Regions from separate parts of the Cupriavidus sp. UYPR2.512 genome, predicted to be linked through region 2. Evidence: predicted binding sites of a transcription regulator. Region 2 holds the regulator's gene; the other holds the start of a gene.
The links. Region 2 encodes LexA, which represses DNA repair genes until DNA is damaged. Its sites were predicted from a motif close to ACTGTATNNNNATACAGT; they were not measured.

Region 1 (5,102 bases), on a different contig from region 2:
GCAGCAGCGCGCCCAGGCCGCCGCCCGCCACCAGCAGCACGATCACCAGCCCGGCCTGCAGGCCGAAGATGGTGGTGGTGGTCCTGCGCAGCCCGTACGAGAGCCCATGGCTCATCGACAGCACCGCGCCCGACCCGGGCGACACGGCGATCACCCAGCACGCGGCGAAATAAGCCAACCACACTTCCCAACGCATCCCAACTCTCCTTTGATGACAACCATGCCGGGGCCACAATCCCGCAGCCACGGCACAAACAATCTTTCCTGCGGCGCGGCGCGTCAGAACGGGTGGAAGCCGCCCAGGAACTGCTCCACCTGCTCGGCCTGGCGCGCGTCGCGCGCGGCATCGCCCGATTCCAGCACCACCGCCTGGTATGCGCGCGTACCCACGGCCACCAGGCGTGCCGTCAGCCGGCGCGGCGACTGGTCCTGCGGCGACACCCCGCTCGCCTGCACTTCCACGCCGGCAATCGGGCGGCCCGGACGGTCGGCGCTCATCACGGTGACGGGCCGCGCGCGCGGCTCGCCCGACGGCGTGCCAAGGTTGGCCAGCAGGCCGGCCTGCATCGCCGCCAGCGCCTCGCGCCGCAGCGCTTCGTCATCGGCGGGCAGCGTCACCACGCCCACGGCGAACAGCGTGTCGTCGATGCGCGCGGCTTCCATCGTCATCGGCAGCTTGCGACCGGCAATGGTCACGTCGCGAGCGGCGCTGGTGGGCTTGCCCGGATAGAGCGCGGCATAAGCGCCCTCGCCAGACTGGATGGTGCGCCAGTCAAAGCGCGGCGTACAGGCGCACAGGGCCAGTGCCAGCACGGCGGCACAGTACCGCAGCGGCCGGCGGACAGCGGCAGGAAAGCTCAGCGGGGGCGGCACAAGACGCATCGGGAATCCATGGGGGGACGGCGCGCGCAGGCTGCGGGCGGCGCTGGCGGGCGCCATCGCCTGCGGGCGGAAACCGGTATTATCCCCAAAGCGGCGCGCCAGTGCTTGCCGCGCCGCTCCCGCTACCCACCAGCCCCCGGTTTCCACCATGCCTGCCGCCCGCATCGCCCGCCACGCCTTTGCCATCACCAGCTTGCGCCGGGTGGCCGCGAGCGCGTTGCTGGCAGCCGCGACCGGCATGTCCGCAGCCGCCGCCAACCCCGCCCACCTGCCGCCGGCCACCGACCTGGGCGCCCACGGCACCGAGGCCGCGCGCCGCGGCGAGCCGCTGGTGGTACTGGTGTCGATGCCGGGCTGCAGCTATTGCGATACCGTGCGCCGCAACTACCTGGGCCCGCAGGCCGCCGCCGGCGAGATTGCCGTGCGCGAGCTCGACATGACCGCCGACACCCCGCTGCGCGATGCCGACGGCAGCCTGACCACCGCGCGCGCGCGGGCCCGGGCGCACCAGGTGCGGGTGGCGCCCACGGTGCTGTTCCTGGACCGCCAGGGCCGCGCCGCCGCCGGCCCGCTGCGCGGCATGCAGCCGGATTTCTACGGCGCCTACCTGGAACAGGCGCTGGACCAGGCACGCGCCGCCATCGCCACCCGGCGCTGAATGGATTGGGGCGCTTGCGGCAGATTGCCGCAGCCCGGCCCCGCGCAGCGCGCGAACGCCCGCGGCATTAGAATGTCCCATTGCTGACTGAACCTGCCTGACCCGGATTCCATGACCACTGCTGCCCCTGCCACCAAATCCTCCCGCAAGCCCTGGCCCATCGTCGCGGCGGTGGTCGTGCTCGCGCTGCTGGGCTGGTTCGGCTACCGCGCGCTGTCGCCGGCCAATACGGCCCCGGCGGCCACCTTCACGCTGCTGTCGGGTGAGAAGGTCAGTACCGCCGACCTCAAGGGCAAGGTCTACATGATCAACTTCTGGGCCACCAGCTGCGCCACCTGCGTCAAGGAAATGCCGGACATGGTCCGCACCTATGAGCAGTTCAAGGGCAAGGGGCTGGAATTCGTCGCCGTGGCGATGAACTATGACCCGCCCATGTATGTGATGAACTACGCCAGGACGCGCGGCCTTCCGTTCAAGGTCGCCATGGATTCCGACGGCGCCGCGGCCAAGGCCTTCGGCAATGTGCAGCTGACGCCGACCACCTTCGTGGTCGACAAGGACGGCCGCATCCTGAAGCGCTATGTGGGCGAGCCCGAGTGGGATGCGCTGCACAAGCTGCTGGATGGCGCGCTGGCAAAGTCCGCGTAACGCTCCCGGCGGCAACCGCTGCGAAAAGGTGCTCATCGAGCACCTTTTTTTGTTTTTATGCACGATCGCCAGGGCAGCAGGTTGCGTGACGCCCCTGTATGGATATACAGTTGGCGCCAGCCTTTTCTGAGTTTTCCGAGCCTTCCCCCGAGCCCTGCCTGTGACTTTGGACCTAGCCCCCGCCGCCGACCGCGCGGCCCCTGAAGCCGATGACGTCCCCGCCTACCTGTCCCGCCTCAACCCGGAGCAGCGCGCCGCGGTGGCGCATGGCAGTGACGCGCCGCTGCTGATCATCGCCGGCGCCGGCTCGGGCAAGACCAATACGCTGGCGCACCGCGTCGCGCACCTGGTGCTGGCCGGCGCCGATCCGCGCCGCATCCTGCTGCTGACGTTCTCGCGCCGCGCCGCGGCCGAGATGGGACGGCGCGTCGAGCGCATTGTCGACCAGGCACTGGGCACCCAGACCGGCGCGGGGCGCGCGGCGCTGCAGTGGTCCGGCACCTTCCACGCCATCGGCGCGCGCCTGCTGCGCGAATACGCCGAGACGCTGGGCCTGTCGCCCGCCTTCACCATCAGCGACCGCGGCGATGCCGCCGACCTGATGCACGTGGTGCGCCACGACCTGGGCCTGTCGGAGACCGCCAGCCGCTTCCCGAAGAAGGAAACCTGCCTGGCAATCTACTCGCGCGTGGTCAACACCCAGGCGCCGCTGGAAGACGTGCTCAGGCAGCAGTTCCCGCGCTACGCGATGTGGGCCGACGCGCTGCGCACGCTGTTCGCCGGCTATGTCGAAGCCAAGCAGAAGCAGCACGTGCTGGACTACGACGACCTGCTGCTGTACTGGGCGCAGGCGATGGCCGAGCCCACCATCGCGCAGGACATGGGCGCGCGCTTCGACCATATCCTGGTCGATGAATACCAGGACACCAATGCGCTGCAGGCGTCGATCCTGCTGGCCATGCGGCCGGACGGGCGCGGCCTGACCGTGGTGGGCGACGACGCGCAGTCGATCTACGCCTTCCGCGGCGCCACCGTGCGCAATATCCTCGATTTCCCGCAGCAGTTCACGCCGGCGGCGCAGCAGGTCACGCTATCGCAGAACTACCGCTCGACGCAGCCGATCCTGCAGGCCGCCAACGCGGTGATCGGGCTGGCTGCGGAGCGCTATACGAAGGATTTGTGGTCCGATCGTGCCTCGGCGGAAAAGCCCGGCGTGATCGTCGTCAACGATGAGGCCGACCAGGCCCGCTACGTGGTCGAGCAGGTGCTGGCGCGGCGCGAAGCCGGCCTGGCGCTGATGGCGCAGGCGGTGCTGTTCCGCGCCACCGACCACAGCGCGCAGGTGGAGATCGAGCTGGCGCGGCGCAATATCCCGTTCGTGAAGTTCGGCGGGCTGAAATTCCTGGAATCGACGCACGTCAAGGATGTGCTGGCCGTGGTGCGCTGGCTGGAAAACCCGCGCGACCGCATCGCGGGATTCCGCACACTACAGTTGCTGCCCGGCATCGGCCCCAAGACCGCCGCGCGCGTGCTCGATGCGATGGCCCTGGCCACCGAGCCCTTGTTCTCGCTGGAGGAATTCGAGCCGCCGCCGGCCGCAGCGCCCGCCTGGGCCGACCTGCTGGCGCTGGCGCGCGCGCTGATGGCGCCCACCTCGCCGTGGCCGTCCGAGTTCGAGCAGGTGCTGGCCTGGTACGCGCCGCACCTGGAGCGCCTGCACGACGACGCCGCCGCGCGCCAGGCCGACCTGCAGCAGCTGGAGCGCATCGCCGCCACCTATGGGGCGCGCGAGCGCTTCCTGACCGAGTTGACGCTGGACCCGCCCAGTGCCTCGAGCGATGAGTCCGGCGTGCCCTCGCGCGACGAGGACTACCTGATCCTGTCGACCATCCACTCGGCCAAGGGGCAGGAATGGAAGGCAGTGTATGTGTTGAACGCAGTGGACGGGTGCATGCCGAGCGATCTGGCGACCGGCACGACCGAGGAGATCGAGGAAGAACGGCGGCTGATGTACGTGGCGATGACGCGGGCCAAGGACCACCTGGATGTCATCGTGCCGCAGCGGTTCTATGTGCACCAGCAGGTGGGCTTTGGCGACCGGCATGTGTATGCGTCGCGCACGCGGTTCTTGCCCAACCGCGTGATGCCCAACTTCCACAGCCGCGCCTGGCCGCCCCCGCCGATGCCGGGCGAGGCACCGGCCAGGCCCGCGCTGGCGCCGGTGGACCTGGCCAGCCGGATGCGCAATATGTGGCGTTAAGTCAGGTCACCTTCCCCTGGTCACCTTCCTCAGGCCACTTTCTCCAGCAACAACCCCTTCAGGTACTCGCCTTCCGGGAACGCCGCCAGCATCGGATGGTCCGTGCCCGCCGACAGCCGGCGCAGGATGCGCGCATCCGCACGCGCATCGGTCACCGCGCCCGCCACGATCTTCTGGAACAGTTCCATGCTGATCGCGCCCGAGCACGAGTAGGTGAACAGCAGCCCGCCCGGGCGCAGCAGCTGCATGCCGACCAGGTTGATTTCCTTGTAGGCACGCGCGGCGCGGTCGATATGCTGCGCCGACGGGGCGAACTTGGGCGGGTCCAGCACGATCAGGTCGAACTGGCGGCCCTCGGCGCGGAATTCACGCAAGGTCTTGAACACGTCGGCATCGAGCCAGGTGGCGCGCTCGGGTTCAAAGCCGTTGAGCGTGACATTGCCCGCGGCAATCTTCAGCGCCTCGCCCGACGAATCGATCGAGGTCACCGAGGTGGCGCCGCCGCGCAGCGCCGCCAGCGAGAAGCCGCCGGTATAGCAGAAGCAGTTCAGCACCTCGCGCCCGGCGGCCAGGTCGCCCACCAGCTTGCGGTTGTCGCGCTGGTCGACATAGAAGCCGGTCTTGTGGCCATGGCGCACGTCGACGTAGTAGCGC
Region 2 (5,102 bases):
CATGTAGGCCATCTGGCGACGGCCCCAGTCTTCCACGCGATGAACGTTGCCGTTCTGCGAGGTCACGAGCTGCTTGTAGCGCTCGATCATGGCCGGCACTTGTTCGCTCTGGTCCGGGTGGACGATGAAGACGATTTCGTAATGACGCATTGACGCTCCTTTTGGATTAGCCACCCGGGCGTCACGAGTCCGGTGTGGCAAGGTTGAATAGCCTTAAATTATAGCGCGCATGGCAGCAAGTGCGCAAGCCGCTGTTTACACAGGCAAATCAGGCGTTGGCAAACAAGGCCTGCAGCCTTGCCGGATCCTGCGCCAGCCCTGCATCGGCTGCCAGCGCCAGGACCAGCAGCACGCGCGCCTTATAGGGATTGAGGTCCGTTGCCGAGACAAAAGCCCCATCCGCCGGGCTTAGTTGGGGCGGAATCGCCACATGGCCGGCCCCGGTGCGGGAACTGCGCACCACGGCCACGCCCGCGGCAGCAGCATCGGCCAGCGCCTCGGCCAGCACCTCATGCACCGAGCCATTGCCGGCGGCAGCCACCACCAGTCCGGCAACGCCCGCACGGACCAGCGCATCCACAGCCACCCTGCCCGGCTGGGCGTAGCTCGGCACAATCTCCACCATCGGCCACGCCGCCGGCATCGGCCCGATCACCCACGCCGCGCGCGGCGCGCGGGCGAAGCGCACGTAGTCATCCTGCACGAAACCCAGCGGCCCGCAGGCCGAGACAAAGGCATCAACCGCCGATGTGTGGGCCTTGGCCACATCCCGCGCAGCGTGGATCTGCTGATTCAGCACCACCAGCACACCCTTGCCGCGCGCATCGGGGTGGGCGGCCACGCGCACCGCATCCAGCAGATTCAGCGGACCATCGGCCGACAGCGACGTCGACGGGCGCATTGCCGCCGTCATCACCACGGGCACCGGACACGATTGCGTCACGTGCAGCGCCATCGCGGTTTCCTCCAGCGTATCGGTGCCGTGCGTGATCACGATGCCGGCCACGTCGGGCTGCGCGGACCAGTGCTCAACCCGTGCCGCCAGCGTTTGCCAGAGCATGAAGGTCATGTCCTTGCTGTCGACCTGGGCCACCTGCTCGGCCTCGATGCGGGCCGCCGACTGCAGCGCGGGCACCGCTGCCAGCAACGACGACACCGGCACGGTCGCCGCCTGGTAGCGTGCGCTGCTGGCGGAGTTGCCGGCCGCGCCAGCGATGGTGCCGCCGGTGGCCAGTACGACGATGCGAGGCAATTGGGTCATGGGGCGTGCAAAGAATGTGGGAAGACGGGAATGCCGATTGTAACGGGCGCGCCCCGCCTCGCCGCCGGCCCGCGCTGGCGATCCATATTCCGTCGATGCGGCACGCCCCAAAAATTCTGCTTGCGCTCAGGCCGATACTGTATAAAATCACAGCATACTGTTTAAACATACAGTGCCTGGCCAGCCGGATACAGGATAAAGGATCGACCGATCCTTACCCGGAATCCCCGCGGCCCCGCACGGAACGGCGATCCCATGGCGACCCTGACACCCCGGCAGCAGCAGATTTTCGATCTGATCCGCAACACGATCCGCCGCACCGGCTTTCCGCCCACGCGCGCCGAAATCGCCGCTGAATTCGGCTTCTCCTCGCCCAATGCCGCAGAAGAACACCTGAGGGCGCTGGCACGCAAGGGCGTGATCGAACTGACCCCGGGCGCCTCACGTGGCATCCGCCTGAAAGTAGCACGCAGCGATTCGGAAATGCCCGACCAGTTTTCGTTGCCGATGGCCGGCGTGATGCAGCTGACGCTGCCGCTGGTGGGCCGCGTTGCTGCCGGCAGCCCGATACTCGCCGCCGAGCATATTGACCGCCAGTACCAGGTCGACGCCTCGGTCTTCGACGAACGCCCAGATTACCTGCTGCGCGTGCGCGGCCTGAGCATGCGCGATGCCGGCATCCTCGATGGCGACCTGCTGGCCGTGCGCCGCGCCAGCGAAGCCGCTAACGGCAAGATCGTGGTGGCGCGCCTGGGTGATGACGTGACCGTCAAGCGCCTGCAGCGGCGCGGTGGCCATATCGAACTGATCGCAGAAAACCCGGACTTCACCAACATCATCGTGGAGCCTGGCGAGGAGTTCTCGCTGGAAGGCATCGCCGTCGGGCTGATCCGATCTTCCGGCTTCTAGCCGGGCACCACAGGCCAACCGCCTGCGCGGGCCCACCCGCTTCCATTGCTTTGCAGACGCCGCCCGGCTTGCCGGGTGTTGACCCCGCTTTGCCTAAAAGAGGTGCCACCATGCCGCAAATCCACCAAGTCGCCGCCCGTCGCCCGGTCAAGCCCGTGCCGTTCCGCCAGAGCAAGGGCGTACGCGTCTACCAGGGTACGCAGCGCCGCACCATGGTCGGCAGCATGGCGGCGATCTGCCGCATGCTTGAACTCGAAACCGCCGAAAAACTGGCCGCCTGACCTGACCTCTCGGGCGCAGCCGGCGTAGCCCCGGGGCTGCCCTCAGCTACGCGCGCACGCCTTGGTTTCGGCTTCCAGCTCTTGCGGCGTCAGCTGCGGGAACCAGGTATCGCTCTTGCGCAGCTCCAGCGCCGTACCATCCGGCTTTGCCGTCAGCGAAATCAGATAGGCGTATTGGTATTCACCGCCAGACGTGGTCTGGCCGATGCGGATCTCAGTCTGGTTCCTCGCCGGATAGTTGACGACCGCGGCATCATCGCCCAGATTGTTGCGAAGGCATTTCGCAACATCACCCATCTTGGCGGGCGTGAACAAGCGCATAGGCGCACGCGCGCGAATGTCTTTTTCAGAAGTACCGGTGGCACACCCTGCCACCATGGCTGCCATCGCTACGCCAAGCACTGCTGCTCGAACAGACATACCACCCCCGGGAATGCAAAACGGCGCCCTCGCGAGGCGCCGTTCTGGAAAATGCTTTGGGGTGGCTGATGGGACTCGAACCCACGACGACAGGAATCACAATCCTGGACTCTACCAACTGAGCTACAGCCACCGTAGAGGTCATCAGCGCGTTTCATTGCTGATCGACGAAAACCAAGATTATACAAACAGTTTTCCGGGATGGCTAGTATCCCGCACAATTTTTTTTGAGAGGAAAGCTCAGGTCCGGGACGGGCTCCACTTTGCCTCAAGCAGCACTGCCTGCTTGATGGCTTCGACAGTCTCGGCTTCGGTATCGAACTGCCCCAACAGGCGGCGCGACTTGCCGTTCAGCACAGCTTCCTGCAAGGCCTTGCCAGCGGCTTCCGAAGTGCCGGGGTGCCAGCAGTAGCGTGCCGTCCATTTGCCGTCCTGCAGTTGCTCGGCAACCCAGACCACCCTGAAATCTTCATAGACAACGCCGAACGGCGGTTCGTTTTCCACGTTTGCTTTTTCCACGCTGCTCCCCTGCCGGCATCGGTCCGCACACCATGCCTTGTCTCGCCTGGGGCAATGCGAGGGATCGTATCACGGCCGCCGGCCAGGGCGCCCAGCCCGGCTGACACCTTAGCGCATGCCGTCGATCGCTCGCGGAAATATGCTGTGCACAGCCCCTACCTCTGCAGGGTTCATGCCGCAAATGCGCGAAGCGATACTTGTGCCTGAGGGACATTGACCCCCCTCGACCTTCCCGTCAGGCGGCCCGCCCCATCGGGCCGCCTGCCTCTTTTTGGCCACCCTGCCCTCTCATTGCCGTGGCGCCAGCACCTGGCGATGGAACCTCACGAGCATATGCGAGCCAAAACGACGTCATCGACAAAATCGACACGACAACGAGCGCAGGGAACGGGAATGCAAATTAAGTGTAGATGGCCTGCGCGAATTCTTGCGCTGACAGCATTGGCAGCCTTGCTCGGCGGATGCGCCGGCGGCGGGGTCGACGGCAGGGAATCCAGCATCACGACATATGGCACGCTGGACGTAGGCATCAGCCATACGCGCTAGTCTGCTGGCGTGACCGATGGAACTCTTTACGAGGGCAACCGTCTAATTTCCTCGTCTGGCGCATGCAAAGCGAGCGCGCAAAAAAAGAGTCCGCAGCGCGGACTCTTAAATTTAGCGATCTCAAATGCCCTGAAGGCGGTTGCACTGTAACTGTCATCCCGGGAATGCACCATTCGGGTAAACGAAGAGCAACAAGCCTGGCGTAGCAGCAGAAAGCGCCGACAAAAAAAAGCCCGCCGAAGCGGGCTAATAATCAGTTGAAGAAAGCCCTGTATTCGAGGGCAGGCACAGTGTATGAAAGTGCCCTGCCTCAGCGAATTAGGGGAATCCCTTTCCTGGCGCCAGTTTCCGGGCGATCAGGCATTTCAAGTGAGGCGCGCGGTACCCCCGCGCAGCCATGCACATTTACACGATTCGGAGTTAGAACGCGGCCTCGGCAGCGCGCGCACGGCCCACGCTCGCTTACGCGGCCAATGGCACTTGCGCCTGCGGCCGCAAGTGCGCGCGTGCCTCTTCGAACAGTGCATCGACATCGGCACGCGTGCGTACCGCATTCATGCGCTTGGCATCCGACAACACGCGGCGCCAGCCGCGCCCGCCCGCAATGCCACGATGCAGGCCAAGCATGTGGCGCGTGACCGCGCCCATATAGCCACCCCGCTCCACCAGATCGCCGATATAGCGCTGCATCGCCAGCTCGACATCGAGCCGCGACGGTGCCGGCGCACTCGCATCGCCATAGAAACGCGCATCCATTTCGGCCAATACATAGGGCTGATGGTATGCCTCGCGGCCGATCATCACGCCATCGACGTGCTCGAGATGGGCCGCCATCTCGTCATAGCTGACGATGCCGCCATTGATCAGGATCTCCAGGTCCGGAAACTCCCGCTTCAGCTGGTACGCCACCTCATAGCGCAGCGGCGGAATCTCACGGTTTTCTTTCGGGCTCAGGCCCTTCAGGATCGCATTGCGCGCGTGGACGATAAACGTGCCGCAACCCGCCTCGGCCACCCGGCCGACGAAATCCCGAACGAAATCATAGTGCTCGATCTTGTCGATGCCGATCCGATGCTTGACGGTGACCGGGATATCCACCGCATCGCGCATCGCCTTCACGCAGTCGGCCACCAGTTGCGGCTCGGCCATCAGGCAGGCGCCGAAGG

Region 1: a site for LexA is predicted at 2,282-2,299, ahead of A3A5_RS0124415 (ATP-dependent helicase). Genes of this name have one in related genera too.

What each region holds. Positions count from the first base shown of each region.
Region 1 is NZ_KB903150.1:33,913-39,014, reverse strand. It holds gene A3A5_RS0124435 (LysE family transporter) at 1-196, opposite strand, end outside; gene A3A5_RS0124430 (hypothetical protein) at 280-882, opposite strand; gene A3A5_RS0124425 (thioredoxin) at 1,031-1,540, shown strand; gene A3A5_RS0124420 (TlpA disulfide reductase family protein) at 1,652-2,188, shown strand; gene A3A5_RS0124415 (ATP-dependent helicase) at 2,349-4,448, shown strand; gene A3A5_RS0124410 (class I SAM-dependent rRNA methyltransferase) at 4,478-5,102, opposite strand, start outside.
Region 2 is NZ_KB902853.1:61,872-66,973, forward strand. It holds gene rpsF (30S ribosomal protein S6) at 1-150, opposite strand, end outside; gene A3A5_RS0102970 (asparaginase) at 269-1,261, opposite strand; gene lexA (transcriptional repressor LexA) at 1,517-2,170, shown strand; gene A3A5_RS43950 (hypothetical protein) at 2,281-2,451, shown strand; gene A3A5_RS0102985 (hypothetical protein) at 2,494-2,838, opposite strand; tRNA gene A3A5_RS0102990 (tRNA-His) at 2,929-3,004, opposite strand; gene A3A5_RS0102995 (hypothetical protein) at 3,112-3,390, opposite strand; gene dusA (tRNA dihydrouridine(20/20a) synthase DusA) at 4,399-5,102, opposite strand, start outside.